Regions from separate parts of the Uliginosibacterium paludis genome, predicted to be linked through region 4. Evidence: predicted binding sites of a transcription regulator. Region 4 holds the regulator's gene; each other region holds the start of a gene.
What was found. The regulator FNR, encoded in region 4, switches genes on or off when oxygen is low (the NO sensors DNR and NnrR bind a similar motif). The targets are predictions, from matches to a motif close to TTGANCTAGNTCAA.
Positions count from the first base shown of each region.

Region 1: the regulator FNR is predicted to act here: its motif matches at 3,094-3,107, upstream of ABDB87_RS09845 (formate/nitrite transporter family protein).
Region 2: the regulator FNR is predicted to act here: its motif matches at 5,155-5,168, upstream of ubiU (ubiquinone anaerobic biosynthesis protein UbiU).
Region 3: the regulator FNR is predicted to act here: its motif matches at 5,410-5,423, upstream of ABDB87_RS14835 (OmpW/AlkL family protein).

Region 1 covers NZ_JBDIVF010000003.1:215,401-222,724, reverse strand. The annotation lists gene ribD (bifunctional diaminohydroxyphosphoribosylaminopyrimidine deaminase/5-amino-6-(5-phosphoribosylamino)uracil reductase RibD) at 1-330, shown strand, start outside; gene ABDB87_RS09860 (hypothetical protein) at 429-683, shown strand; gene ABDB87_RS09855 (HesA/MoeB/ThiF family protein) at 666-1,421, opposite strand; gene ABDB87_RS09850 (AP2 domain-containing protein) at 1,569-2,102, opposite strand; gene ABDB87_RS09845 (formate/nitrite transporter family protein) at 2,227-3,012, opposite strand; gene ABDB87_RS09840 (TrmH family RNA methyltransferase) at 3,170-3,964, opposite strand; gene rnhB (ribonuclease HII) at 3,975-4,559, opposite strand; gene lpxB (lipid-A-disaccharide synthase) at 4,562-5,701, opposite strand; gene lpxA (acyl-ACP--UDP-N-acetylglucosamine O-acyltransferase) at 5,720-6,490, opposite strand; gene fabZ (3-hydroxyacyl-ACP dehydratase FabZ) at 6,487-6,924, opposite strand; gene lpxD (UDP-3-O-(3-hydroxymyristoyl)glucosamine N-acyltransferase) at 6,930-7,324, opposite strand, start outside.
Region 2 covers NZ_JBDIVF010000005.1:170,771-178,094, reverse strand. The annotation lists gene ABDB87_RS14435 (KdsC family phosphatase) at 1-151, shown strand, start outside; gene lptC (LPS export ABC transporter periplasmic protein LptC) at 148-732, shown strand; gene lptA (lipopolysaccharide transport periplasmic protein LptA) at 750-1,301, shown strand; gene ABDB87_RS14420 (phasin family protein) at 1,527-2,081, shown strand; gene ABDB87_RS14415 (porin) at 2,451-3,569, opposite strand; gene ABDB87_RS14410 (oligogalacturonate lyase family protein) at 3,866-5,029, opposite strand; gene ubiU (ubiquinone anaerobic biosynthesis protein UbiU) at 5,228-6,235, shown strand; gene ABDB87_RS14400 (U32 family peptidase) at 6,248-7,156, shown strand; gene ABDB87_RS14395 (glycosyltransferase family 9 protein) at 7,163-7,324, opposite strand, start outside.
Region 3 covers NZ_JBDIVF010000006.1:75,903-83,226, reverse strand. The annotation lists gene ABDB87_RS14850 (putative bifunctional diguanylate cyclase/phosphodiesterase) at 1-1,479, opposite strand, end outside; gene ABDB87_RS14845 (phosphomannomutase/phosphoglucomutase) at 1,746-3,125, shown strand; gene ABDB87_RS14840 (threonine aldolase family protein) at 3,627-4,661, opposite strand; gene ABDB87_RS14835 (OmpW/AlkL family protein) at 4,739-5,359, opposite strand; gene ABDB87_RS14830 (alkaline phosphatase) at 5,589-7,324, shown strand, end outside.
Region 4 covers NZ_JBDIVF010000003.1:100,059-107,382, reverse strand. The annotation lists gene ABDB87_RS09330 (sensor histidine kinase) at 1-148, opposite strand, end outside; gene ABDB87_RS09325 (PP0621 family protein) at 145-396, opposite strand; gene ybiB (DNA-binding protein YbiB) at 658-1,572, shown strand; gene ppa (inorganic diphosphatase) at 1,629-2,174, opposite strand; gene ABDB87_RS09310 (sulfite exporter TauE/SafE family protein) at 2,344-3,060, opposite strand; gene hemN (oxygen-independent coproporphyrinogen III oxidase) at 3,103-4,485, opposite strand; gene fnr (fumarate/nitrate reduction transcriptional regulator Fnr) at 4,545-5,315, shown strand; gene ABDB87_RS09295 (universal stress protein) at 5,576-6,019, shown strand; gene ABDB87_RS09290 (FixH family protein) at 6,152-6,649, opposite strand; gene ccoG (cytochrome c oxidase accessory protein CcoG) at 6,663-7,324, opposite strand, start outside.

The DNA of each region.
Region 1 (7,324 bases), 120 kb from region 4:
CGGCGCGACCCGCTCCTGGCAAAAGGCTGCGAAGTGCTCCAGCTCCCCTCTACTAACGAGCACGTGGATCTCGCGGCACTCATGACAGAGCTGGGGCGTCGCGGGCTCAACGAAGTACTGACCGAAGCCGGTGCCCGGCTCAATGGCGCGCTGATCCAGGCAGGACTGGCAGATGCCCTCCTGCTCTACATGGCACCTTGCCTGCTCGGTCACGCAGCGCGAGGCATGTTCGCCCTGCCGGAACTCTCCGGTCTGGACGACAAGACCTCGCTCCGGATCGACCGAGTGGATCAGATCGGTCCAGACCTGCGCATCAGTGCACGCTTCTGATCCGCCAGCCAGGACACGAACTGCCAGCCTTCCCCTGATGTCTGACGACGGCGTATCCCATAGATTCAAGGCATTCCGAATGTCTGGAGTCTTGCAGGATGCAGATGGGTCTGACCCGGGCTGTTTCAGCCCATACCGCCGCAACACCCGCCATCAGCGCAGTCCCGCTTGCCGCCCGCATCGCCCCTGACGCGAGCCCAAGACGCGAACAGCAGGATGACGGCGGCGAGAGCCGCCTCAGTGAACGCCGGCAACTGGCCGAGCTGCTGAGCCACATCGAAGCGCTTCAACACGCCCGCAAACTCAATCTTCAGTTTGCCGAACTGCTGGAAGCCTCAGTTTTTCTGCCCTGAACACACCGCGCATCCGGGGTCACGCCCATAACGGATTTCGCGCCAGCGCATCGACAGGCCCTCCAGTACGAGCAGACGCCCCGCTACCGACGCTCCGCACGAAGCCAGCAGCTTGAGCGCCTCTGCAGCCTGCATGGCACCGATGATGCCGGTCAGTGGCGCAAAGATGCCGGTGACGGCACAACGCATCTCGGCCACATCTTCCCCCTCGGGAAACAGGCAGTGATAGCACGGCTGGTCGTCGCGACGCAGGTCAAAAACCGTGAGCTGGCCGTCAAAACGGACTGCCGCCCCGGATACGAGCGGCTTGCGCTGCCGCACACAAGCCCGGTTGATCGCGTGCCGGGTCGCAAAGTTGTCAGTGCAGTCCAGCACGACGTCGACATCCCCGACGAGTGACAGCAACTGCTCCGCTTCCAGCCTGCTCTCGATCGCCTGCACGTGGACCAGCGGATTGATCCGGCCAAGGCTTTCCCTGCCGGAAACCGCCTTGTTAAGGCCCAGAGAGCTTTCCACATGCAGGAGTTGACGCTGCAGATTGGTAAGGTCGACCGTATCGCCATCACACAACACGATCTCGCCAACGCCAGCGGACGCAAGATACATCGCAGCCGGCGAGCCAAGCCCCCCGGCGCCAACCACCAGCACCCGCCCTCTCGAAATGGCCTCCTGGCCTTCCACCCCGAGTTCGGGCAAGAGAATATGACGGGAATAACGCAGCAACTGATCGTCGTTCATGGCAGCCAGGCCCGGTTCAAAGGGCAATTCTAGCGGGCAAGCTCACACTCGGCAGGCAGATGGCATGAAAAAACCCGCCCTGTCATGGAGACAGGGCGGGTCGGTAAACCTTGATCGGGCAGTCAGCCCCGGCCAATCAGTGCAGGATCAGGCAGCCTGCAGCTTGGAGGCCTGGCTGGCGACCGCCTTCTGCCTGCGCGCGGGCTTGCGACGGACAGCACCCGGATCGAATTCTCCATCGATCTGCTTGAGCGCGTCATTGCGGGCTTTCAGCGCCATCTTGAATGCACCGTCTTCGCCATATTTCTTGACGGAAAACTTCACCCGTTTGCGGCGGCCATCCGGCAGCGGCCAGGACGCCACCCAGAACCAGCGCTGCTTGTCCTCGGGAAGATCTCGTGTTTCGGATGCACAGTAACGGCAAACGCCCACCACGCCAGAACGATTGTTCTTCTTCACGATGCTCGAGTATTCCCGCATCGTGAAGGGCGGGTGCTTTGCAATGACCTCGTCGCGGAACTGCTTGGCTGCAAGAAAGGATTTCTGCTTACCGCCGTGCACGCCATCACTGAAATGCTTGCGGAAAATCTGGCCTCGCCGCTGGACAGTCACCAGCCACCCATGGGTGCGGCTGACTTCATTGTCCACACGGCTGATTCCATACACATTGCCTCTGCTCACTTCAATCCTCCATCTTGCTGTCGTGGGGAACGGCGGCGATATGGAGGATTTTCGGCAGCGGGGGGAAAAACTTTAGTGCCGGCAAATGCTTGCCGGCACGACAGGCGCAAAGACCTGCTGACGCTTAATGACCGACGCTTTCGGTTCCGTCAGACTTGGGATTGACGAAACGCAGCGGAATGCCGACAAACAGCGCCCCGCCCACGATGTTGCCCAAAGTGGCAAACACGAGGTTATAGGCCGCCTCGCCCATCGTGATGCTGCCGTGGCCGAGCAGCGACATCGTGAAAGTCCCCATGTTGGCGATCGAGTGCTCGAAGCCCAGGTAGAGGAAGATGAAAACCACGCAGATGATGGTCACGATCTTGGCGATGTCTTCCTTCATCCCCATGGAAACGCGGACAGCCAGACAAACAATCCAGTTGGCCAGGATGCCCTTGAAGAAGATGACCGACATGGCCTGATGGACCTTGTGCTCTGCGCCGGCAAACAGCGCATGGCTTTCAGGCAGGGTGCCCAGCACCCCGGCACCATAAAGCAGACCGCCCACGACGAGGGCGCCGACGAAGTTGCCCAGCCAGCATACCGTCCACAAGGCAACGGTCTTGCCCCAGGTCGTCCGGCCTTCGGCGGAGGACACGGCCAGGTACATGTTGTTGCTGGTGAAGAGTTCGGTGTTCGTGAAAACAATGATGCACAGGCCTACACCGAAAAACGCCGAACCGATGACTTTGCCGAAGGGCGTGTCATGCAGGTCGTTGAGCAGGGACCAGAACACGAAGACAACGATGGAGAGAAACATGCCGGCGAGCACCGCGCGGGCAATGTAACGGGCAGGATCCTTTTCGAGCAGCGTGACTTTTCTTTGGCCTGTAGCGGCCGATTTTTCTACCAGGGGACGGTCAATCATTCGGTCAGACTCCAATGCATGACTCTTGCCGACACGGCAAAAGCAGGTGGGCCATTGCACCACAGTTGTCATGCACGGAATTTGATACAGACAAAAGACTTAAAACACAAAACGCCCCGGCAGCACCGCAATGCCTGCGGAAACGATGCAGTCTGTGTCAGCCCTGACGCTGGCGAAGCTGCTCGAACAGACAGATTGCGGCGGCTGCACCGACATTGAGGGATTCGATGTTGCCGGCCATGGGAATCCGGACCTTGATGTCCGCCAGGCTGACGATCTGCGCAGGCACCCCCTGCCCCTCCGAGCCGAACACCCAAAGATGCGGACTGCGCAGATCGAGCTCGTAAAGATCGCGACAGCCCTGGCCCAACGATGTTACCGCCACCGGTCGAGCGTCAGCGGCCAACAGCGCCGGAAGATCACAGCCCTCCCGGATCGACAGATGAAATTGCGCCCCCATCCCTGCTCGCAGGGCCTTTGGTGACCAGGGCTGGGTGCATTGCCTGTCCAGCCAGACTTGCCGGATGCCCGCCGCAACGGCGCTGCGCATCAGGCTGCCGAGATTCCCGGCATCCTGGATTCCCGCCAGAACGAGAACATCGCCATCATGCAGCTCTTCCGGCACAGGACCAGCAACGGCAATCTCGGCGAGAAAGCCGGTCGGCGTCATGACGGGACTCAGCTGCCGGAACAGGGCATCCGAAAATGAAATCACCTCGGGCGCGATCAGGCCTTGTCGCTGGATGGCGACCAACCAGCGCTCGGCAGCAGCCGCTCCGACAGACTCCTGCACGATCAGCCTGCGGATGTGCCAATGAGCGTCAATCGCGGCCTCAAGCAGATGCTCACCATCAATGATCGAGGCGCCCTCCTCGCGGCGGGCGCGCGCATCTTCGAGCAGCGCCCGCAAATGCTTGAACAGCGGATTGTCCCGCGAGGAAATGAGTTTCATCGCACCTCTTTCAGAACAGCGCAGCCTGGGCAAGGATGGCAGCCACCGGCCCGAAACTCCGGCGATGCTCAGGCGTAGCCCCGTGAAGCTTCAGTGCATCCAGATGTGCCGCTGTCGGATAGCCCTTGTGTGCCGCAAATCCGTACTGAGGATAGCGCTGATCCATCTCGCGCAGGATGGCATCGCGGCCTGTTTTCGCAAGAATCGATGCTGCGGAGATCGCAGGTTCGAGCGCATCGCCTTTCACGATGGCACGTGCCGGAGCGGCAAGGCCGGGCGGAACCCGATTGCCATCGATCAGGATTTCCTGAGGAAGCAGTGCGAGCCCCTCCACTGCACGCCGCATGGCGAGCATGGTGGCATGCAGGATGTTGAGCTGATCGATTTCCGCGACCGAAGCTTCGGCAATACACCATGCGAGCGACTTTTCCCGGATTTCGAGCGCCAGTCGATCGCGCGTCTTCTCGCTCAATTTCTTGGAGTCGGCCAGTCCGGCAATCGGCCGTGCCGGGTCAAGAATGACTGCCGCAGCCAGCACAGGGCCGCACAAGGGGCCACGCCCCGCCTCGTCGACGCCGCAAATCCGCGCAAGCATCGTCATGCACGCCCCAGCATGCCGGCCACGACTGCGGCAGCCTTCTCGGCGTTGTTTTGCCTCAGGCTCAGATGCATGGCTTCGAAGCGATGTGCAACATGCTTGCGCGCTTCCGGGTCTTCCAGCCAGGCCAGAAGCGCTGCGGCCAGTTTCTCGGGCGTCGCATCGTCCTGCAGCAACTCGGGCACGACGAACTCGCGCGCCAGGATGTTGGGCAGGCCCACCCAGGGCAGATAGCTGAGCCATTTGGCCAGCCGATAGGTCATCTTTCCGACCTTGTAGGAAATCACCATCGACCGCTTGAGCAGAGCCGCCTCAAGCGTGGCCGTGCCACTGGCAACCAGCACGGTGTCGGCAGCCGCCATTGCATCATGAGCATGGCCAAACATCAGCCGCACGGACAGATGCCCAGCCCCCTCCGCGTGCAAGGCGTGCTCGAACATCTCCCGCGTAGCTCTCGTGATCAGCGGGACCAGAAAGTGAACGTCCGGTCTGACAAATGCAAGCTGGCGCATTGTCTTGACGTAGGTTCCGGCCAGGCGCCCAACCTCGCCCTCCCTACTCCCCGGGAGCACGGCAACGATTTCCTGGTCAGGTTCGAGCTGGAGCAACTCTCTTGCCGTGGCACGCTGATCCTCAAGCGGGAAAACATCGGCGAGCGGATGACCGACGAATGTCGCCGGAATTCCATGCTGACGGTATATCTCCGGCTCGAAGGGAAACAGGCACATCACATGTTCCGCTGCGCGCCCGATGCCTTTCACCCGATGTCCGCGCCATGCCCAGATCGAGGGGCTGACGTAGTGCATCGTGCGAACGCCTGAGCAGCGCAGCTTGAGTTCGACCGGCAGATTGAAGTCGGGCGCGTCGACGCCGATGAAGATGTCCGGAGGCGATTCCTTCAGGCGCTGGAGGAGCTGCCGGCGAATGCCCAGCAGCTCGGGCAGTCGCCGCAGCACATCGACATAACCCATGACGGCCAACCGCTCGGCAGGCCACCAGGAGACAAAACCCGCCGCACACATGCGCGGACCACCGATTCCGACAAACTCGGCATCCGGATAGCGCTGCTTCAGTGCTTCAATCAGGTGGGCGGCCAGCAGGTCTCCCGAAGCCTCGCCAGCCACCATGGCAATCCGCATATTGGCTCTCCGGAAAACTCAGCGAATGATGCCGCGCTTGGCCATCGCAAAGAAATTCTGGAACAGTTGAAGCTCCGGCGTGGCGGCTACTGCCTCGTCAATCGCCTTGCGAGCCTCTTCAAGCGACAGGTTCTGGCGATAGATCGACTTGTAAGCACGCTTGATGGCCATGATGGTCTCCGACGAGAAACCACGTCGCTTGAGCCCTTCACTGTTGATGCCGTGAGGCGCGCAAGGATGGCCGTTGGCCATGACATAGGGCGGAATATCCTGCAGGATCACGGAACCACCGCCTGCAATAACGTGCGCGCCGATCACACAGAACTGATGGGCCGCCGCCATGCCGCCAAGAATCGCGAAGTCGCCGACATGGACGTGTCCAGCGAGTGTCACGTTGTTGGCCATGATGGTACTGTTGCCGATCTGACAATCATGAGCAACATGCACGCCAGCCATGAACCAGTTGTCGTCGCCGATACGGGTGACGCCCGCGTCCTGAGCGGTACCGATATTGAAGTTGCAATACTCGCGGATCAGGTTCCGGTCGCCGATTTCCAGTCGCGTGGGCTCTCCGGCGTACTTCTTGTCCTGCGGAATCTCGCCCAGCGACGCGAACTGGAAGACGCGGTTCTCCCGTCCGAGTCGGGTATGACCCTTGATGACAACATGCGAAGCGATGACGGTGTTTTCACCAATCTCGACATGCTCGCCAATGACGCTGAAGGGTCCGATTTCGACGCCGGCGGCAATCTTCGCGCCAGGATGAATGATCGCGGTTTCGTGAATCATGCGATTTGCTTGATGGCGCACATCAGATCAGCCTGAGCGGCCACCTCATCGCCCACACGGGCGACACCGGAATACTTCCAGATACCGCGCATTTCCCTTTCGAGCTTCATGTCGAAAGTCAGCGTATCGCCCGGCAGGACCGGACGCTTGAAACGCGCATTGTCGATCCCTGCAAAATACAGGATCGAGTTTTCATCAGGCATCGCGCCACGGGTCTTGAACGACAGGATGGCCGCAGCCTGAGCCATGGCTTCGATGATCAGCACACCGGGCATGACAGGTGAATGCGGAAAGTGCCCAACGAAGAACGGCTCGTTGATGGTCACGTTCTTGATCGCCACGATGCGCTCACCCAGCGTCATCTCAAGCACCCGATCCACCAGCAGGAAAGGATAGCGATGTGGCAGATAATTCATGACCTCGATAATGTCCATCCCGCTCACGCTTTGTTCTCCAGTTCTTTGAGTTTCTTTTCGAGTGCGCGAACGCGATCTGCCATCTCATCGAGATGCTTCAGATGCACAGCGTTACGCAACCACTCGGCATGTGACTGCGACGGAATCGCCGACGTATAGACGCCGCGCTCCGCCACCGATTTGCTCATGAAAGAGCGGGCGGAAACGACAATGTCATCGCCCACTTCGATATGACCCATGATGCCGGCCTGACCGCCGACCATGACCCGCTTGCCGAGCGTCGAGCTGCCTGCAAGGCCAGATTGGCCGGCCAGCGCCGCGTGTGCGCCGATTCTGCAGTTGTGTGCCACCTGGATCAGATTGTCCAGACGCGCCCCCTGCTCGATCACCGTATCGTCCAGCGCACCGCGATCCACGG
Region 2 (7,324 bases), on a different contig from region 4:
CGTGGCGGATGGACATGACTACGTCAAACAGCACGTGCACATGGTAACGTCCAGAGGCGGCGGCCGCGGAGCTGTTCGCGAGGTCTGCGACTTCATCCTTGACGCCCAAGGCAAGCTCACCCCGATGCTCGAAAATTACCTGCTCCCATGAAGCGGATTTCCTCCTTTTTTCCGGTGCTGATCGTTGCGCTGCTCGCCATGGCGAGCTTCTGGCTGGAATACGTGGTCCGGAACGAGAATCATGGCGGCCTTGGCAACAACCGGCATGATCCGGACGCAATCATTCATGATTTCTCCGTAGCACGCTTCGATGCGGAAGGCAGGAAGCGCTCGGACCTCTCGGCAGACAAACTCACCCATTTCCCGGACACGGACACTGCCGAACTCGTGTCTCCCCGCATCAGTTTCCTGCAGGAACACCGAACGACTACCTTCACCAGTGACCATGGCCTGGCAGACAACCATCAGCGGGTTGTCACCCTGATCGGAAACGTTCAGGGCTCAACCCCCGCGGGCGCCGACACGCCAGCCCAAACGCTCGCCACAGACGAACTTGAAGTGCTCGTCGATGAGGAAATCGGCCGCACCAGACACCCGATCAGCTTCTCGCACGGCGCCAGCGAGCTGACCGGAATCGGAGCCAACTGGAACAATGTCAGCGGACAACTCGATGTTCTGAGCCACGTCAGGACAAAGATATTCCGGGCCCCAAAACACGACATGCAAAACTGAAACCGGACCGGAAGTTCATGAAATTTCAAATCATTGCACTCATCACCACATCGCTCGCAATCAGCTTTGCCGGATTGGCCCACGCCGAGCGCGCTGACCGTGAAAAGCCTGTCACCATCGAATCGGACAAAGCCAGCTACGACGATCGGAATAAGGTCCAGATCTTCGAAGGCACAGTCAATCTCAAGCAGGGAACGCTGGTCATCGTCTCCGAAAAGCTGGTGGTAACACAGGATGCGGAAGGTTTCCAGAAAGGCATTGCCACCGGTGGACAAGGTGGCCTTGCCCGCTTTCGCCAGAAACGCGAAGGCAAGGACGAATACATCGAAGGCGAAGCCGAGCGGATCGAGTACGACGGCCGCACGGACAAGGCCAGGCTGTTCAACCGGGCGATGACCCGCAGCGGCCAGGACGAAACCCGTGGTCAGTACATCGAATACGACGGCTACACCGAGCAATACACCGTCACCAACGGCGCCAACGCCAACGTGGTGAAAAACAGCAAGGAGCGGGTGGTCACAACCATCTACCCAAAATCCGCCAAGCCTGCAGCTCCCGGCAAACCCTGACGCGCCTTGGCAAGCCAGGGCAGCCCGTTGGTCTATACGCAAATCATCAGGCAAACTGCCTGCCTTTCTGCACGCAGACCGACACAAACAACTGAATAGAAAGACTTTTTGCAGCGCACAACTCTTTCTTGACTCTGTGGTTTTCCTACTTATAATTCTGTTTGTGCGATGCAGCATTAGCGCACGCAAATGCCCGCGTCATCGAATTACATACAGGAGACCATCATGTCCTTTCCCGAGCAACTGGGTAGCGCCAACAAGGCCAGCATCGAAGCCGCACTGACCATCGCCAACACGGCTTTTTCATGCGCTGAAAAACTGGCTACCCTCAACCTGAATACGGCGCGCACCCTTCTCGAGGAAAGCGTTGCTAACGCCAAGACGCTCATTGGCGCCAAGGACATTCAGGAGCTTCTTTCCCTTCAGGCTTCGCTGGCTCAACCCACGATCGAAAAACTCGCTGCTTACGGTCGCAGCGTGTATGAAATCGGTGCCGCTGCACAGGAAGATTTCAGCAAAATCGTGGAATCCCAGCTCAGTGAAGTGAACAAGAACGTTTCCGCCGCACTGGACAAGGCTGCGAAATCGGCGCCGGCTGGCTCTGATGTCGCTGTCGCCGCCGTCAAGTCCGCCATCGCCGCAGCAAACTCCGCTTACGACAGCATGAACAAAGCCGCGAAACAGGTCGCGGAAATCACCGAAGCGAATGTTGCGGCAGCCACCAGCGCGACCGTCAAGGCAGTCGGCAACGCGGCACCCAAGAGCCGCAAGGTCGCCTGACACAACCCGTCATCGGGCCCCGGCAGCAACCGCCGGGCTTTTCAACCCGCAGCCGCAATGGCTGCGGTTTTTTTGTCACCCGTCAGGCCACAAATCGCACGGCATGCCATCAGGCGATAAGTCTCGGAGACTCTCTCTGGCCCGCTGGCGCTCACCTCATCAATCTCCGACCTCTTGCCTTACACCACGGCGCGGAACAGCAACTTGAGACAGCAGCCGACCGCACCGTCAGTCGATAACCCACGCTTCGACTCATCGAGAACCTGAGGCTGAATGAATTTTCAATACTCTGCCAGATCGGTGTTGATCTAAAAATAAAAAAGGCAGCCCGAAGGCTGCCTTTCCAAGAAGCTGATTTCCTTGCGGAGATCAGAATTCCTTCATGATACCGACCTTGACCACGCGGCTGTCTTGCTTGCTGATGTTGCCGACGAAGTTGGTGCCCGTACCGGTGTACTTGCCGCCGGAGATGGTGCCTTGGTCGTAGTCGAAGTTGGTCTTGGCAACGCCTGCGTACAGCTGAACGCTCTTGCTCAGGAAGTACGAACCGCCCAGCATGATGGCACGGCCACTGTTGCGGGAGGCGCCAAGGTCATTCAGGTGTGAGATGCCCAGACCGACTTCCGCTTTGCCGTCAAAGTTGTAGGACACCACGAAGTTGGTGTTCTTTTCCTTGAAAATGTCGGTGACCACCGTCGGGTTATAGCCACGATAGGTGTTGAACGAGGCGGAGATCTTCAGGTTACGGCTCGGCAGCGGACGCAGGCTCACATAGGTGTGCGTGTAAATCATGCCGCCAGCCCCGCCAGAGCTGAGACCGCTCGTGGAACGACGTGTGTAGTCGTGGTCGAAATCCAGCAGGCCATCAAGAACCACGGCTTCCACGCCCACAGAATACGCATCTCCCGAACCATAGATATTCGTATCAGCGGAGTTGGCGGTCTTGCGGTTGTCGCCCGTTGCAAAGCTTGCCTTAACCAAGCCCTTAACCGGGCCAGCCGACAGCACCGGCGACCAGTAGGAGGTGTTACGCGAGGTCAGAGACTCTTCGCGCAGTTGGGACACGCCAAACTTGACCAGTTCGGTGTCCTTCGGGGTGACCATGTAGGGCTTCTCGACCAGCTTGTATTCGTTCGAAACCAGGTTGGCGGTACCCCACTGCAGCGTACCAGCCGGGGTCGTGAAAGCCATGGCCTTCTTGTCGTTCGAAGCCACGCCCGACTTGCCTTCATGCACGTTGCCAAAGCGAACGTCGTAGTCAACGCGGACGTCGTATCCCGGAGCGATGGTTTCCTTGGCGCCGATGGTGATACGGCTCGAGGAGTTGCAGCCGTCGGTCAGAGCCTCGGTGGTTTTGCCGGCCTGATAGCCAGTGCGGGTAAACGAATAGCAGGCGTCGAACTTGCCGCCGAGGGTAACGGAGGTTTGGGCAAAAGCCGCGCCGGACATCAGACCAGCAACAGCGAGAGCAATCAGTTTCTTCTGCATGAGTTTCTCCTCATAGTTGAAGATCGGGGGCATGGCCTTTGTTACCTTGCTTTCCCATCCCACCTCTCGCGATTCGAGAAGTTGGGTGGATTCTGGCAATGGCCTCGTCCCCCGCCAACCGAAAACACAAGTCCGCCGCAGCGTTCAAGGGTTTTGCGTTGCGCCGGTGCAACAAGAACACAAGCATCCGGCTAAAAAAACACGAGCCAAAAACGAACAACTCATGCGAAAACATTGCTTCAGAAAAGAAAAAGCCGGGCCAAAGCCCGGCTTTTCCTGTTCGAACAGATTCCCGATCAGGCAGGCAAATCTGCCAGATACAGGGCGGGCTCGCCCTGGAAGTCGGAGGTAAACAGCACGCGCTTGTCATCCGGCGTGAATGACGGATGGGGATGCGTGACCTGACGATCTTCCTTGTAGACCTTCCACGAAGTGCTGTGCTTCGCGATCTTCTTCGTGCTCATGGTCTTAAGATCGAAGAGATACAGGAACGGGTCGTTCTCGTGCTCATGCGCGGCGGTGTTCGACACATCAGGCGGTGTGTCGCAGCCGTCGCCCACCAGCAAGCTGCCGTCATAGTTCGAATAGAGGTGCGAACACGCAGGCATGGTCAGCAGGGCTTCATTCTTGAGCGTGACGGGGTCGGCGGCGCAGATCCAGCGCTCGACGCTGCCTTCCTTGTAGGACACGTAAATCATCTTCGAGCCATCGGGCGTAAAGAACTCATGCGTGCAGGACTCGCCCTTGCCGTGCTCCTTGACCTTGCGAACATTCGTGCCGTCTTCATTGACGAACCACATGCGTGCATCAACCAGGTCATGCGGGCCCTCATGGCAGAAGGCAACGGTGTTGTCGTCGAACGGACGATAGAGCGGATGCCCCATCCATTTCGCCTGCTCGTAGATGACTTGGGCGGTGCCGGACTCGATATCGATGCGAACCAGCCGGCAGCGCGGATTCTTGTGATACTGCTCGGCAAACTCCTGCCAGGTCTTGAGCGGCAGCAGGTCGCCTTCGACCACTTCGATGCCGACGAGTTTGGTGCAGGCGGAGTTCGCCACCCAGGTGCCGTAGCCCTTGTAGCCTTGCGGCACCGTGTAGAGGACTTCTTCGGCCAGCGAATCGAGGGCCACGCGGCGCAGCTCACGACCACCCTTCACGTAGTACAGATACTTGTCATCCGGCGAAAGGAAGTTGCCGAAGGTGTTGTCGATCTTGCCGACCCCATCCGTGAGCTGGCGAGCCTGCTGGGTCTTGAGATCCAGCAGATAGGCGTTCCAGCTGCCACCGTCGAAGAGGCCACCGAAGAGCAGCTTGCTGCCGTCATTGGTGAAACACTTCTGATAGAAGTAGTTACGGTGACAGGTGACATCCACCGGAGTCAGACGCGTGACGCGCGCGCCAGTGTCCGAGTCGATGATGTCTTCGAATTTGAGCTGGATGATGTCGCCCTTGGCCATGATGAATCCCCTGATTGAAAACGGCGGAGCTGCAGTATCTGTCTGCAGGGAGTCCGGCATTTTACGGCAAGCCTTCAGGTTTTAAGCGGGCAGTCGAGCAAGAATCTCGCAACATTACCGGCGCCTTGACGCAGGGCAAGCGGTTTTTCCGTCCTGCTCCCTATCCTGCCGGTCTGTCACGAATGGATTCCTGTTCTCATGCGCAAACCCGAACTGGTCTGCCCTGCCGGCGCCTTTCCGGCGCTCAAGGCTGCTGTCGACAACGGCGCCGACACGGTCTACATGGGCCTGAAGGATGCCGCCACCAATGCCCGGAATTTTTCCGGCCTGAACTTTGACCAGAACACCGCCCGGGAAGGTATCCGCTACGCGCAGGATCGCGGCCGCAAGGTGCTCATGGCCATCAATACCTTTGCCCAGGCCGGCGACGAGGCCCGCTGGCACAAGGCGGTCGATACGGCAGCGGAACTTGGCGTGGACGCGGTCATTCTTGCAGACATGGGCCTGCTCGATTACGCCCGTCGCACGCATCCTGACCTGCGCCTGCATCTCTCCGTCCAGGGCTCGGCCACGAACTACGAAGCCATCAACCTATGCCGCGACCTCTTCGGCATCCAGCGGGCCGTGCTGCCGCGCGTGCTGACACTGGCCCAGGTCGAGCATGTGATGGCGCACACCGACGTCGAGATCGAAGTCTTCGGTTTCGGCAGTCTGTGCGTGATGGTGGAGGGACGCTGCCTGCTCTCCAGCTATGCCACCGGTGAGTCGCCGAACACGGCCGGGGTGTGCTCTCCGGCCAAGGCCGTGCGCTGGGTCGAAACGCCCACCGGCACCGAAGCCCGCCTGTCCGGCATCCTGATCGACCGCTATGGTCAGGACGAAGCCGCCGGCTACCCGACGCTCTGCAAGGGGCGTTTCGAGGTCAACGCGGAAACCTATTACGCGCTCGAGGAGCCCACCAGCCTCAACGTGATGAGCGCCTTGCCCGAGCTCATGCGCATGGGCGTCGCGGCCATCAAGGTCGAAGGGCGTCAGCGCAGTCCCGCCTATGTCGCCGAGGTCACCCGGACCCTGCGGGCCGCCATCGACGCCGCCATCGCGGACCCGGTCCGCTTCGCACCGAAACCGGCCTGGGAAGCCTCACTCGGCAAGGTTTCCGAAGGCCAGCATGTCACGCTCGGGGCCTATCTGCGCCCCTGGAAATAGGAAAGTCGCTCCATGTCCGACACCCGAATGAAACTCACCCTGGGCCCTCTGCTCTATTTCTGGCCACGCGAAGCCACCCTTGCTTTCTATCGCGACGCGGCGGACTGGGCGCTTGACACCATCCATCTGGGCGAAGTGGTGTGCAGTCGTCGGCAGCAACTCAGGCTCGACGACTGGATCGGGCTCGCACGCGAACTGGCGCAGTCCGGCAAGGAAGTCGTCCTCTCCTGCCAGGCGCTGCTGGAATCCGAAAGCGAGATGAAGAGCCTGCGCCGCCTCTGCAATAACGGCGAGTTCCTGGTCGAGGCCAACGACCTGGGTGCCGTGGGCGTGCTGCGCAGTGCAGGCATCGAGCACTGGATCGCCGGCCCGCACCTGAACATCTACAACCTCGCAACACTCCGGCTGTTTGCCGGCATGGGAGCGAAGCGCTGGGTCGCCTCAATCGAGACCGGCCGCGACAAGCTGGCCACGCTGCTCGCCGATGCGCCCGCCATCGAGACCGAGGTATTTGCCTGGGGTCGCATGCCTCTGGCATTTTCTGCACGCTGCTTCACGGCTCGTCACTTCAATCTGAAGAAGGACGACTGCCAGTTCCGTTGCCTCGAATTTCCCGATGGACTCGCGCTCGACACCCGCGAAGGTCAGCACTTTCTCGCCATCAACGGCATCCAGACGCAGTCCGGCGCCACGCAAGCCCTGCTGCCGCATCTGTTGCGCGAACAACCGGCGGGCGTCACGCATCTGCGGATCAGCCCGCAATCGGCTCACACGGCGGAAGTCGTGGCGCTGCACCGCGCCGCACTGGACGGGGAAGCAGTCAATACGTCCCGTCTTCAAGCACTGGCGCCGTCGGAGTTGTGTGACGGCTACTGGCGTGGAGAAGCGGGCATCCTGCAGGAAGCACTGGCAAGCGCCTGACCCGCTTCAGGGCAGGCGCCCCGAAGCCCGCAGGCGCTGCAGCACGGCGGCTTCCACACGCTCGAAAGACGGAATGCAGAGGAACGCGCCCCGGTTTTCAGGCTTGGGGCAACGATCGATCACGCCGCAGTAATCGCGACACAGGCCCTTCACATAGGTCGCTCGATA
Region 3 (7,324 bases), on a different contig from region 4:
AGGCAGACGTCCCTCCCCGGCCTGCCAGCGCATGGCATCCGAGCAGGCCCGGTTCAGCACCCAGGCGCCCAGGGTGTTGATCGCGGCGGACTCTTCCACCAGCGGGATGAACTCTTCCGGCGGCACATTGCCAAAGCGCGGGTGGCTCCAGCGCAGCAGCGCTTCGAGCGATTCGACCCGCCCATCCTTGACCGAAACGACGGGCTGATAGGCCAGCCGCAACTCATTGTTGTCTCCCGCGCTCAGCACGTCGAAAGCGAGATCCATGCGACGACGCTGCCGGGAGGCGAGCTCCTTGCGGTAGAACAGGAAGTAGCCGCGGCCCAGGCGCTTGAGTTCGGTCAGCGCCAGATCGGCCGCACCGAGCAGCTCGCTGCCGGAATCCCCGTGCAGCCCCTCGACCGCCACGCCGGCGCGAATGTCGATCTGCTGAAGCTCGCCACAGACCTCGATCGGCACCGCCAGCGATTTGCGGATGCTCTGCAGCAGCTGCTTCGCGCCCATGTCGGCACCGAAGGTCAGCAGCACGAATTCATCCCCGCCCCAGCGGGCCACCGCCTGCCCCGGCGCCAGCACCACGCGGATGCGCTCGGCCACCGCGCTCAGCACGATGTCCCCGGCTTCATGACCCAGCCGGTTGTTGATCTGCTTGAATCGGACCAGATCCAGCAGCATCACCACCAGCGGCTCCTCGCCGCCGCGCCGGGCCTCCAGCTCGCGCAGCAGCCAGCGCCGGTTGGGCAGCCCGGTCAGGGTATCGGTCTGGGACATCTGCTCGAGCGCACTGGTGCGTGCCAGCACGATTTCCTCGAGATTGTGGTTGAGCGCCTCGGACTCCCGCGTGCGGCGCACCAGACGGTCGATGAGGCCGCTGTTCTCCGCCCTCAGCAGCAAGGCTTCGCGCATCGCCAGATGATTGTTGTGATGGGCAAAGATCATCACGCAGAAAAAGACCACGGCCAGGAAACCCAGCACCGGGTCGGTGGGCGGTTGCAGGAAGAAGATGACCGCTGGCGGCAGCAGCACGAGACCGATGAAAAGGCGCGCCGGCGTACGCAAGGGTGCGAGCACACCGGTCGCGCCACCGGCCAGGGCGGAGAGCACGATCAGGGTGGCATAGCGCACCTCGCCATGCATCTGCGTGCTCCAGACCACCGCCAGCAGCCCCCACAGCACGCCACTGGCCACCTGGGTGACGGCAATCCAGATCCGCCAGGCATCGGGAACCGGATCCTCGCAGCGCATCAGCCCCAGGCGCACGAAGCGCAGGTGGGCGAACATGCGGATGAGGCTCATGATGGCCATGAAGGCAAACCAGATCCAGATGCTGGGGAGCCCGGCATGGTGGGCCAGCAGGCTCACACCGGTTGCCGCCGCGATCGCCACCATGATACTGCCCGGCTGATGCCGATAGGCCTGCCGCAGCAGCTCCTTCTGCACGGTGTAGGTGATCGGCGCCCCTTCCAGCCCTGTTTTCATGCATCACGATCCATCATTGCTCCGGGAGGCAGGATCCCCCCTCACGCCGATTCCTGCAATCCCTGTCTGCCCTGAAGCGCCCCTCTGGCCGGGCATTGCGGTGCCGGACCGACACATTCGCGGCACGGGTGCCGGGATTCGAGCCCGGCGGCGTGATCCAGGGCACGCTCCGCCCCTGCACGATGGAAGGTCTTGCCGCCGGTGCCGGGGGCAACCCTTATAATCGAGTGATCGCACCTTTCACCTGACATCGGAAAGCACCGCCCATGCACACTCCTGCACCCGAGATCTTCAAGGCCTACGACATCCGCGGCATCGTGGACAAATCCCTCACCGTGGACACCGTTCGCGCCATCGGACAGGCACTGGGCACCGAAGCCCTCGCACGTGGCCAGAAGGCCATCGTGATCGGCCGCGACGGTCGTCTCTCCGGCCCGGTGTTCGCCGAAGCCCTGGCGGCCGGCATCATCGCCACCGGCATCGATGTGATCGACATCGGCTGCGTGGCCACACCGATCACCTATTTCGCCGCCTACCACCTCGGCACCCATTCCTGCGTGTCGATCACCGGCAGCCACAACCCGCCCGACTACAACGGCCTGAAGATGGTGCTCGGCGGCCAGACGCTCTACGGCGACATGATCCAGTCGCTCCGCCGCAACATCGTCGAGGGCAAGCTGGCAGTCGCCGTGGCCCCGGGCACGGTCACCCGTACCGACGTCCGCCCGGCCTACATCAAGCGCATCCTGAGTGACGTAAAGCTCGCCCGCCCGATGAAGATCGTGCTCGACTCCGGCAACGGCGTGGCCGGCAACACCGCGCCCGAGCTCTACAAGCGCTTGGGCTGCGAGCTCACCGAGCTGTTCTCGGACGTGGACGGCAACTTCCCCAACCACCACCCGGACCCCTCCAAGCCCGAAAACCTGGAAGACGTGATCGCCGCGCTGAAGGCAGGCGATGCCGAGATCGGTCTGGCGTTTGACGGCGACGGCGACCGCCTGGGCGTGGTCACCAAGGATGGCGAGATCATCTATCCGGACCGCCAGCTGATGCTCTTCGCGGCCGACGTGCTGAGCCGGGTGCCCGGCGGCCAGATCATCTATGACGTGAAATGCACCCGCAACCTCGCCCCCTGGATCCGCAAGCACGGTGGCGAGCCGGTGATGTGGAACACCGGCCACGCGCTGGTGAAGGCCAAGCTCAAGGAAACCGGCGCCCCGCTCGCCGGCGAGATGAGCGGCCACATGTTCTTCAAGGAACGCTGGTATGGCTTCGACGACGGCCTCTACACCGGCGTGCGCCTGCTCGAGATCCTCTCGAAGAGTCCGGACGCCAACGCCGTGCTGAAGGCACTGCCGAACGCCACCAGCACGCCGGAACTCAACATCAAGATGAAGGAAGGCGAACCGGTGCAGCTCGTTGAGCGACTGAGCCAGCTCAGCTTCAGCGGCGAAGTCGAGCGCATCACCATCGACGGCCTGCGCGTGGAGTTTGCCGACGGCTTCGGACTGGCCCGCTCCTCCAACACCACCCCGGTCGTGGTGCTGCGCTTCGAGGCGGACGACGCCGAAGCCCTCGAACGGATCCAGGCTGAATTCCGCAGCCTGATCAGCACCGCCTGGCCGGGAATCGAGCTGCCATTCTGAGTAACTGGGGCGGATAGCGAAGCGGCAGTCCGTTTGTGCTGATGTATCGAGGCATGAACAGGCCGCCCGAAACGCGTTCGCCCCTGAAACTGCCATCCTTCGATACCTCAGGGCGAACGGTTTCAATGCAGGCAGGACGACAATCCGGATCCGGCAGAGGAGTGGTGCCGCGCAGCCGGAAGACCAAGGGCTTTGCCCTGCCGATCTGACTCAAGCAGTAATCCCGTTCGTGCTGAGGTATCGAAGCATGAACGGACCGCCCGGAGCGCATTCGGCCCCGAAACCGCCCCCCTTCGATACCTCAGGGCGAACGGTTTCAATGCAGGTATAGCGACAACCTGGATCCGGTGGAGGAGTGGAGCCGCGCAGCCGGAAGACACAGGGCTTTGCTCTGCCGATCTAGCTCGAACTGTAATTCCGCTCGTGCTGAGGTATCGAAGCATGAACGGGCCGCCCGAAGCGGCTTCGGCCACCAATCCCCTGTCGGCCGACAGCGCCCCGTCAGATCCCCATGCTGGCCGCCAGCTCCTTCACATCGACAAGGAAGCGGTCGACGGTTTCGGGCTGCATGTCCCAGGCGCACATCAGGCGTGCGGCACCGCCGATGAAGTTGTAGAAGCGCCAGCCACGGCCGCGCAGCGCCTCTTCAAGCGCCAGCGGCATGTCAACGAACACGCCATTGGCTTCGGTCGGAGCAATGAGTCTGAGGCCCAGCGCAACCAGTCCGCGCGAGAGTCGCTGTGCCATGGCGTTGGCATGAGCGGCATGACGCAGCCAGACGTCGTCCTGCAGCATGCCGAGCCAGGGCGCGGCGAGATAGCGCATCTTGGAGGCGAGCTGACCGGCCTGCTTGCAGCGCCAGGCGAAGTCTTCCGAGAGTTCGCGGTCGAAGAACACGACAGCCTCCCCCACCGGCAGGCCCATCTTGGTCCCGCCGAAGCAGAGGACGTCAACGCCGGCACGCCAGGTGATGTCTGCCGGGGCGACCCCGAGCGCGGCCACCGCATTGGCAAAGCGCGCCCCGTCCATGTGCACCTTGAGACCGTGATGACGCGCGCGCTGGCTCACTGCCGCGATGGCTTCGGGCCGGTACAGCGTGCCCAGTTCGGTGGCCTGGGTGAGCGTGACGACCTTGGGCTTGGGGTAGTGGATGTCATTGCGCTTTTCGACGAGTCGCGTCACGTCCTCCGGCTTCAGGCGGGAGGCTTCGCTGGATGTCGGCAGCAGCTTCGCGCCGTTCGAGAAGAATTCCGGCGCGCCGCATTCATCGGTCGCCACATGGGCGAGCTCGTGACAGATCACGCTGTGATAGCTCTGACACATCGAGGCCAGCGCGAGCGAATTGGCGGCCGTGCCGTTGAACACGAAGTACACATCGCAGTCCGTCTCGAAAACGCTGCGCATCCGGTCTGCCACCCGGCGCGTCCAGTCGTCGTCCCCATAGGCCGGGGCGTGACCGGCATTGGCTTCAAGCAGGGCGGAAAGGGCTTCTGGGCAGATGCCCGCGTAGTTGTCACTGGCGAAATGCTGGCTCATCGGAAGACTCACTGAAACGGAACGGCACAAAAAAACGGGGCACCTCCCGGCGCCCCGTTCAGCATACTGCCTCGTGTTCAGAAGCGATAGCCGACGCCGATCCCCCAGGTGGTGGGGTTGAGCCCGACGCTGCCCACCTTGTTGCCACCGACCTTCACATCCGTCTCCATGCGGATGTACTTCACGTCGAAGTTGAGCGACCAGTTCTTTGTGAGCGCGTAATCGAAGCCCAGCTGATAGGCTGGGCCGAAGCTGGATTTCTCGACCGAGGCCGCACCATCGAGAATGTTGTTGCGCTTCGAGAAGATCGTGTAGTTCAGGCCCACACCGGCATAGGGCTTGAAGGCGCCCAGCTCGGTCACGTGATACTGCAGCATCAGCGAGGGCGGCAGCGCCTTGATCGAGCCCTGCTTGCTGCCACCAACCTTGATGTCGACGCGTTGCGGGTAGGTCAGCACCAGCTCGGTCGCGATGTTCTTGGTGAAGAAGTAGCTGAAGTCCACTTCCGGAATCCAGCGGCTCTTCGCCTCGACCGCCGTGGCGCCGCCCAGCGGCAGACCGCTGCGCTGGTCATTCTCGAAATCCACGTAAACCGCCCGCGCCCGCACCATGAACGGGCTTTCCTGGGCATGGATGGCGCCGCTGGAAAGCAGGGCGGCCAGGGCGAGTGCAAACGAGAACGTCTTCTTGGTGTACATGAGTTGCCCCTCCGTTGTTGAAACCCACACATATGAAATGGCTAATCCGCTTGATGTTAATCAACAAAACATTGTCGGCAACATGGGATTTCACCTAGTGACGCGGGAAGCAGCTTTCTGCACCCGGGCGGTGCGGCCCGTGTGACCTGAAACATGTCTGTCATGGAAATGAAACCTGCGGCGCCTACCCTCCCGGGCGTTGCCTTTCTACTACCCAAGGACACTTTCCATGCGCCTCACGTCGCTCGCGACTGCGCTCTGCGCGGCCATCGCCCTGCCTGCCGCTGCCCAGACCATCTACCCGCTCAACCGTGCCGAAATCCTCGCCGGCTCGCGCTTCGACCTGAAGGTCGAGTTCCCCGGCCTGGTGGACGCCTCGAAGCTGAAGCTCACGCTCAACGGCCAGGACTACACGAAAGTGCTCGGCAAGCAGGCCACCCTGGTTCCGGACGAAACCGGCAAGGGTGAATCCAGCCTGATGGTGAAGGATGTCTCCCTCGCCCGCCCCGGTCGCTACATGGTCGAAGTGTCGGACGGCACGAACACCCGGCAGGTGAGCTGGAATGTCTATGCCACGCCGGCAAAAGCCCGCGCGAAGAACGTGATCCTTTTCATCGGTGACGGTTTCTCGATCGGCCACCGCACCGCGGCCCGCATCCTCAGCAAGGGCATCAGCGACGGCAAGATCAACGGCAAGCTGGCCATGGACGACATGCCGGCCATGGCGCTGCTGACCACCCAAGGCACTGACTCGATCATCACCGACTCGGCCAACGCCGCCAGCGCCTACACCACCGGCCACAAGACCTGCGTGAACGCGCTGGGCGTGTACTGCTCGCGCGCCAAGGGCTCGCTCGAACATCCGAAGGTCGAAACCCTGGCGGAAGCGGCCAGGCGCGCCGGCCTCGCCGTGGGTGCGGTCACCAACTCGGAAATCGAGGACGCCACGCCCGCCGCCATGGTGGCGCACACCCGCCGCCGCTCCGATTACAACGACATCGTGCAGATGTTCTACGACTCGAAGATCGACGTGATGATGGGTGGCGGTTCGCCCAACTTCCTGCCGAAGACGACGCCGGGCTCCAAGCGCACTGACGAAGTCGACTACATCGAGAAGTTCAAGTCCGCCGGCTATGCCTTCGCGACCACGAAAGCCGAGATGAACGCGGCCGCCGACAGCGCGAAAACCACGAAGCTGCTTGGCCTCTACAACACCGGCAACGTCGATGGCGCGCTGGACCTGAAGTTCCTCAAGAAGGGCTCGGTCAGCAAGTTCCCGGATCAGCCCGATGTGGTGGAGCAGATGAAGTCCGCGATCAAGATCCTGTCGCGCAACAAGAAGGGCTTCGTGCTGATGGTCGAGTCTGCCCGCATCGACAAGTACTCCCACTCGATGGACGCCGAGCGCGCCATCTATGACACGATCATGCTCGACAACGCGGTAAAAGCAGCCAAGGACTGGTCGAAGGCCAACGGCAACGACACGCTGATCCTCGTGACGGCAGACCACACCCACGGCGTCAGCGTCGTCGGCACGGTCAATGACGAAGCCCCCGGCCCCGACATGCGCAACAGGATCGGCACCTATGAAGACGCCGGCTTCCCGAACTACCCCGCACCGGACGCCGACGGCTATCCGGACAAGGTCGATGTCTCGCGCCGCCTGCGTCTGGTCTTCGCCAACACGCCGGATTATTACGAAACCTTCCGCCCCTACCTGGACGGCGAGAACGTGCCGGCCATCAAGAATGCCGATGGCATCATGGTCGCCAACGAGAAATACAAGGATCTTCCGGGCGCGGTGTTCCGCCAGGGCAATCTGCCCAACAGTGGCCCGCGTGGCGCGAACCAGGGCGTGCATACCGGCGATGACGTAATCCTGACTGCCACCGGTCCGGGCTCCGACAAGGTGCGTGGCCAGATGGAAAACACCGACCTCTTCCGCGTGATCGCCGATGCGCTCGC
Region 4 (7,324 bases):
AAATCTCGGGATCGTTCTGCCCGAACCGCATGACACCGCCAAAAATCGCAAACGTACTGGCAACGATCAGGCGGTAAAGATTGAAGTAGCGAACGGAGACAGAGCGACTGTCCTGCACCGGCTCACTGGAATGAATGACTTCGATCATCCGTGCCTGCTGCCTGCATGCCGACGCGCATGCTCGTCGCCACAGTAATAGTCGTCCTCGACTTTTACCGCCTCACTCTCGGGCACCAGGATTCCGCACTCACGGCATTCGCGCACATGCTCGACACGCTTCCCGGGCGCAACGGGCGCGCCTGTCTGAGCGCCGGACGTATCGCCTTTTTTTTCCAGCCACCGCCGGAAATAGAAAATCCCGCACAACACCAGAACGAACAACAGCAATTTCTGCATGAACACTCCGCATCAGACTGTTGGGGAATTCTATCCTGTCATGACTTCACTGCCGCCCCGGAAGGCGAGTTCTTTCTCGAGGCAGTATCGCCCAATGCCCATCGGAGAGACGCAACCTGAACCTCGCATCCGCCTCCTGCTGCCAGCGCTCAACGTCATGGATGAATCACCGGACACACTTGCGCGCCCCCGGCATCGATCGCGCCCTGTTTGGCGCGGAGTTCACTTTGTCAATCCGGAGCGACGCGCGATAATCGAATCATGAACTACGCACCGATCATCAAGGAAATCGGCCGCGGCGCAAAAGGCGCACGGCACATGACACGCGAACAGGCAGCGCGGGTGTTTGCCGAAATCCTGGATGGGAAGGTTCCGGATCTGGAGCTTGGTGCAATTCTGCTGTCCCTAAGAATCAAGGGGGAAAGCCCTGAGGAAATGCGTGGCTTTCTTGACGCGCTCAATGAAAGAACCCGGCAGATCGAGGTTCCTGCAGGACAGCGCTGCGTAATTCTGCCGACCTATAACGGTGCCAGAAAACAGCCCAATCTCATGCCACTGGTCGCAATGCTGCTCGCGCGTGAAGGTGTTCCTGTGCTGATCCAGGGACGGCACGACTTCGAGTCGAGAGTCAGCCCGTTCGAATTGCTCGGAGCGCTCGGGGTCGACCCTGAAACAACACTTCAAGCAGCAGGCGCCATGCTTGAGAGCCGCCGTCTGGCCTGCCTGCGGGTTGACATGATTGCGCGCGGACTGGACTGGCTGCTCGGGCTGCGTCTCGCGCTTGGCGTGAGAAACAGCGGCCACACCCTGGCAAAACTGCTTGATCCTTGCAGAGGCAAAAGCGTGCGTGTCGTCGCTGTAACGCACCCCCCTTACCTGGAATCAATGGAGGCGCTGCTTGCCGCGGAGTCCGCGACAGCGCTGCTGATGCGCGGCACGGAAGGCGAATCTTATGCCGCGCCAAGGCGACGCCCGCGCCTTCTGGGTTTCCGGAACGGCGTAGCGGAAGAGCTGTTTCCCGCTTGCGAGTTCGAAGGCAGCGAAATCGATGGCAGTAGCTGCTCTGTCGAAGAAAACGCAAGCCTGATCCGGAGCATGCTGAGCGGCGCCACGCCGGTCCCACAAGCGATCCTTGATCAGGTATCGGCGCTCCGCAGACTTGCCAGCGCAAATTGACGCCGAATCGGCAAGTCCAGCCAAGAGAGCGCTCGACCAATCGCGCTCCCAAACACTCAGTCCGTCTCGTCCCCCGCCTTGGCGTTGAACGCGGCGACGCCCGCATAGATTTCCTGCCGTGCTGCGTCAGGGCCATCCCAGCCGAGCACCTTCGCCCACTTGCCCTGCTCCAGATCCTTGTAGTGCTGGAAAAAGTGCTCGATCTGCCGTAACAGCATGTAGGGCAGATCCTGATAAGTCCGGATGTTGTCGTAAAGAGAGGTGATTTTCGACACCGGCACGGCGAGAACCTTGGCGTCTTCCCCAGCCTCATCGATCATTCGCAATACGCCAACCGGCCTGCACCGGATCACAACCCCGGGAATCAGGGAAAACGGCGCCATGACGAGGACATCCACCGGATCTCCGTCGCCGGAGATGGATCGCGGAACGTAGCCGTAATTGCATGGATAGGACATCGACGTCCCCATGAAACGATCCACGTAGACAGCCCCGGTATCCTTGTCGATCTCATACTTGATCGGATCCGCGTGCGCAGGAATTTCAATAATGACATTGACGTCATCCGGAACGTTTCCTGGCGGAACATTGTTGAAACCCATGAGATCCCCTTGTTGATGTCATCTCTCGCTGGCCGTTGCGTGCCAGACGAGCTGAAACCCCGTCATTCTGGAGGCTTTCGTATCGGCCGGGTATCAGTAATCACACGGACTACCGGAGCCCCCCAATTTTGTGCGCCGCACCAGGGCGGGAGCGGTGCATGCCGGCAAGTCAAACTTCGCAGATGGCGCCTGCCCACAAGGCCCCTCCGAGTTGCGGGGCTCTGATCAATCCGTAAACACCGAAACAGATCACGATCAGACCGGCAAGGAGCCTGAACCACCGTCCCCTGACGACATTTCGATAGCGCGCGAGCAAAACCCCCGCAAGCAGCAGATTCGGCAGCGTTCCGGCACCGAAAGCCAGCATCAGGCCTGCACCACGAGCAGCAGAACCGCTGACCAGTGCCAGAGACAATACGCTGTAGGTCATGCCACAAGGCAGAAAACCCCACAAGAATCCCACCGGCAGCGCCTGTTTCCAGGTTCGGACAGGCATGAAACGCCTAGTCAGTGGCTGCAATCTTCGCCAAAGGAACTGCCCGCCCTTTTCTACCCCTGCCAGTACGTGCGTGTAGCCCATCAGATACACGCCCATCGCAATCAGAAGAAGGTTGGCCAACACATACAGAGTCAGCTGGACAGGCAGGACATGATTGAAGAGCATGGTTGCGGAACCAACGGCCCCGACGATCAAGCCGGTCAGCCCATAGCTGACGATCCGGCCGCCGTTATAGGCCAGATTTCGCCCCCAGAAACCTTGTCCATTGCCGGAGCCACTCGCTGAAAGCGCCCCGACAATGCCGCCGCACATCCCGATGCAATGCGCGCCGCCCAGCAAGCCGATCAGAAAAACCGAAACAAAACCACTCGAGGAAAAATCAGCCACGGTGCACCTGAAGACATGTCATGGCCCATTGTAGCGGCTGTGTCAGATGACCCGGGAGTAACGTCGCTTTTCCCGGTCACTGCGGAGATAGCGATCAAATACCATGGCCACGATCCGGACGAGCATCCTGCCGGCGTCCGTAACTCGGATCCCCTGCTTGTCCATGTCAAGCAGACCTGCCGCAGCAAGCTCAGCCAGTTCCTGAAGCTCCGGCTCGAATCTGCCGACAAAATCAATGCCGTACCGACGATTGAAAATCTCATACGTCAGCTCGAAATCGCACATCAGCGTCTGAATGACCGCATTTCTCAGATTGTCATCCTCTGAAAGGGCCCAGCCTCTGAGCACAGGCAGTTCGTTGCGATCAAGTGCTGCGTAATAGGGCTCCAGATCACGGTGATTCTGGCTGAATGCCCCCCCCGCCTTGCCTATAGAGGAAACCCCGAACGCCAGCAAATCGCACTCAGCGTGAGTGGAATAGCCCTGAAAATTGCGTTGCAATCGACCACTGCGTTGCGCAACGGCAAGTTCGTCATCGGGTCGCGCAAAGTGATCCATGCCGATATAGACGTAGCCAGCCTTGTCAAGCCGTTCAATGGCCAGCGCAAGGATGCGGAGCTTCTCGTCGGGCGGAGGGAGATCCGCCTCATTGATCCGCCTCTGAGGCATGAAACGCGTCGGCAAATGTGCATAGTTGTAGAGCGCAATCCGGTCAGGCCGCATCCCGAGCACAGTGTTCAGGGTCGTCGCAAAGCGCTCCACGTTCTGGTGCGGCAAACCATAGATCAGATCGACACTGATCGACTGGAAACCCTCGGCACGGGCGGCAGCGATGACCGCGTGCGTCTCATCCACGCTCTGAATCCGGTTAACCGCAGCTTGCACCCTGGGATCAAAGTCCTGCACACCGACGCTCATACGGTTGAACCCTTCGGAAGCAAGCTGCGCCACCACCTCCGATGTCACCTTGCGTGGATCCACTTCAATGGAAAACTCCCCCTCCTCGGCCAGTTCAAAATGGCTACGAATGGAAGCCATCAAACGCCGGATCTCTGCCTGACTGAGAAAGGTGGGCGTCCCCCCTCCCCAGTGCATCTGCGTTACGACCCCACGCTGTGGCAGCAAGGCTGCCTGCAGCGCCATTTCCTTCTCCAGATAGGAAATGTAGCGCTCTGACAGAGAGCGATCCTTGGTGATGATCTTGTTACAGGCGCAGTAGTAACAGATGGTGTTGCAGAACGGGATGTGGAAATAGAGGGAAAGCGGGGACTTCACACCTGCCACAACCGTCTTCAGGCTGTCAGCCTTCGCATGCTGCTCGAACTCCTGCAGAAACCTGTCCGCCGTCGGATAAGAAGTGTATCTGGGACCTGGTATATCGAAGCGACGGATAAGGTCAGGATCGAAAATTATCGTCTGTTGCACGATTCAAGCTCATTTCATCAAGCAGATCACAATCTCAGACTTATACTGCAAAAACGTTGATGCCGATCAAGTCCCAAGGTACACTCACCGACGTGGACCAGAAAGTGAACATTACCCTGACACCCAACAACATCCGGATCGCTTGCAGCCAGTGCAACCTGCGAGAGCTTTGCCTCGCCGTTGGTCTGGAGGATAGCGACCTTCACAAGCTGGATGAGTTGGTCGTCAAACGCAAACTCAAGCGTGGACAGCAGTTGTACCGCGCTGGAGACGCTTTTGAAGCGATTTATGCGATTCGTACCGGCTTCTTCAAGACTGACATCCTGACGGAAGAAGGCTTGGAACAAGTGACCGGCTTCCAGATGGCTGGGGAAATTCTCGGCATGGACGGGATCAGCAATGATCGCCACGTCTGCAATGCCACGGCCCTGGAAGACAGCGAAGTCTGCATCATGCCGTACGATCAGCTTGAAGACTTGTCCCGTCATATCAAGTCTCTGCAGCAGCAGTTCCACAAGTTCATGAGCCGGGAGATCGTTCGCGATCAGAGCCTCATGATCCTGCTGGGTTCGATGAGAGCCGAGGAACGCATCGCGGCATTCCTGCTGAACCTCTCGCAGCGGATGCGCATCCGCGGCTACTCCGCCTCGGAGTTCCACCTGCGAATGACCCGCGAGGAAATCGGATCCTATCTGGGTCTCAAACTGGAGACCGTTAGCCGCGCCTTCTCCAAGTTCCATGACGAAGGGCTGATCGGCGTACAGCAGAAGTACATCCGCATTCTGGACGCCGACGGCCTCAAGGCGCTGCTCAATCACGCGCCCAGTTAAACACTGAACGCTTGAGCCCTGCTTCTTCGCGCGCCTCCCGGCGCGCGAATCGTTTCTGCCCCCTATCCTTGGACAAGGCAAGCCTCATAGCATGAGGGATTGTACGGGGCACCTCCATGCTGCTCGAGGCATACAATCTCATTGAACAGAGAGCCCCGTCACGCGTGTGACATGCGGCGGAATGGAGAGGCGAAACAGAACACACGCCCCGCTCCACGCCTCACGCCCGCCGTAGCCTTTTTTGTAAAAGGAGACTGCATATGTACAAGCACTTGCTCGTTCCAACCGACGGAACCGAACTGTCGTCGAAAGCGGTTGATAGCGCTGTCGCGCTGGCCAAAACGCTCGATGCACAGATCACATTCCTCTACATACAACCTGACTTTCCTCTACCCATTGCGGGCGAAGGCACGATGCTCGCCCCGGAAAGCAGGGAAGACTTTGCCCGGGGCACCGAAGAGCAGGCCCGCAAGATACTGAACGAAGCCTCCGAAGTCGCAAAGCGATCGGGCGTGGAAGCGAATGCGAAAACCGCGATCAGCGACGTGCCTTACGAGGTAATCATCGAAAGCGCTCAGCAGGAACACTGCGATCTCGTGTTCATGGCTTCGCATGGAAGAAAAGGACTGGCCGGACTCTTGATCGGCTCTGAAACCCACAAGGTTCTTACCCACTGCAAGATCCCTGTCCTCGTCTATCGCTAGAGGAAGGCCCAACTCCTCCACACCGCAATTGAATCTGGCAGCAAGGCCTGGACTCCCAGGAGCCCCGGCCTTGACTGACACAGACTCGAGATCCGCCAAGAATTTGCCCCAGCCTCTTTCAGATATAAAACCTCAGGGGTGCAAGGCCGCCTCACCCTTCAAGGGGAAAAGCTCGGCACCAAGGATTCTCCAGGTTCCCGCACCATCTGCCAGTGCCAGATTCCAGTGCCCATCCGGCAAGGGTGGCATCCTTGCCTCGTAATGATCACCGTTACGCGTCAACTTCAGGTTCCGATCATTCCCTGCTCTGACAGGACTCAGAATGTTCAATTCCAGAACATCCGGAAAGCTGATCTCGCGTGCAGCACTGACACGCAGCCGGATTACGCCATTTTCGTAAGACAACAGTCCGGAAACCCCCAACTGCTTGGCCATCTGCTGGCTTTCCAGAGAGCGATTGATCTCCAGACCCTGCTTGTAATAGTCCTCCGCAACCAGACCGTCGTTGGACTTCCAGGCGACATACCAGGTCGCCAATCCCGCAATGACCGCCGCGGCAGGCAGACTCATCAAAAACCAGGGCCAGCCTTGGCGATACCATGGCGCTCCAGCCGCCATCAACCGTGTCATGGAGAACTCCTCTTCAAGGTGCGATGAAAACGGCTTTTTCCCGAATTTCCAGCGATGGATCGTCAGCTGCCGTCACGATGAAAAACACGGAATGGGAACCTTTGCTCAAGCCATCCGCGGGAACACGAACCCGTACGGGCACTGACCTGTTCTGAGCGGCTTCGACCTGAAGAGTTCCCGCCCCATCCAGACGCACGCCCTCGGGTCCCGAAACACCGATCGTCAAGACTCTTGGGGCCTCACTCATGTTCATGAGGTTCAGCACGTAAACGTTCTCAATCAGCCCGCCTTCGATTTCGCGCGTAATGATTGACCGATCCTTGATGACATCAAGACGCAGCGGTGTGCGGGTAGCCAGCGCCCACACGAAAGCAATGCAGATCACGCAGAGCGCAGCGCTGTAGATGAGAATCCGCGGCCGCAAGACGTGCCGGACGATATCAGCCCTTCCCCAATGCTGTTTGATTGCGTTTTCCGTGGAATACCGAATCAAACCTCTGGGGCTCCCAACCTTGTCCATTACCTGATCACAGGCATCAATACACGCAGCACACCCAATACATTCGTACTGCAATCCTTTACGGATATCGATTCCCGTCGGACAAACCTGCACGCAGATGCCGCAATCCACGCAATCACCAAGACCCTGGGCTTTAGGGTCACTCCCCTTCCGGC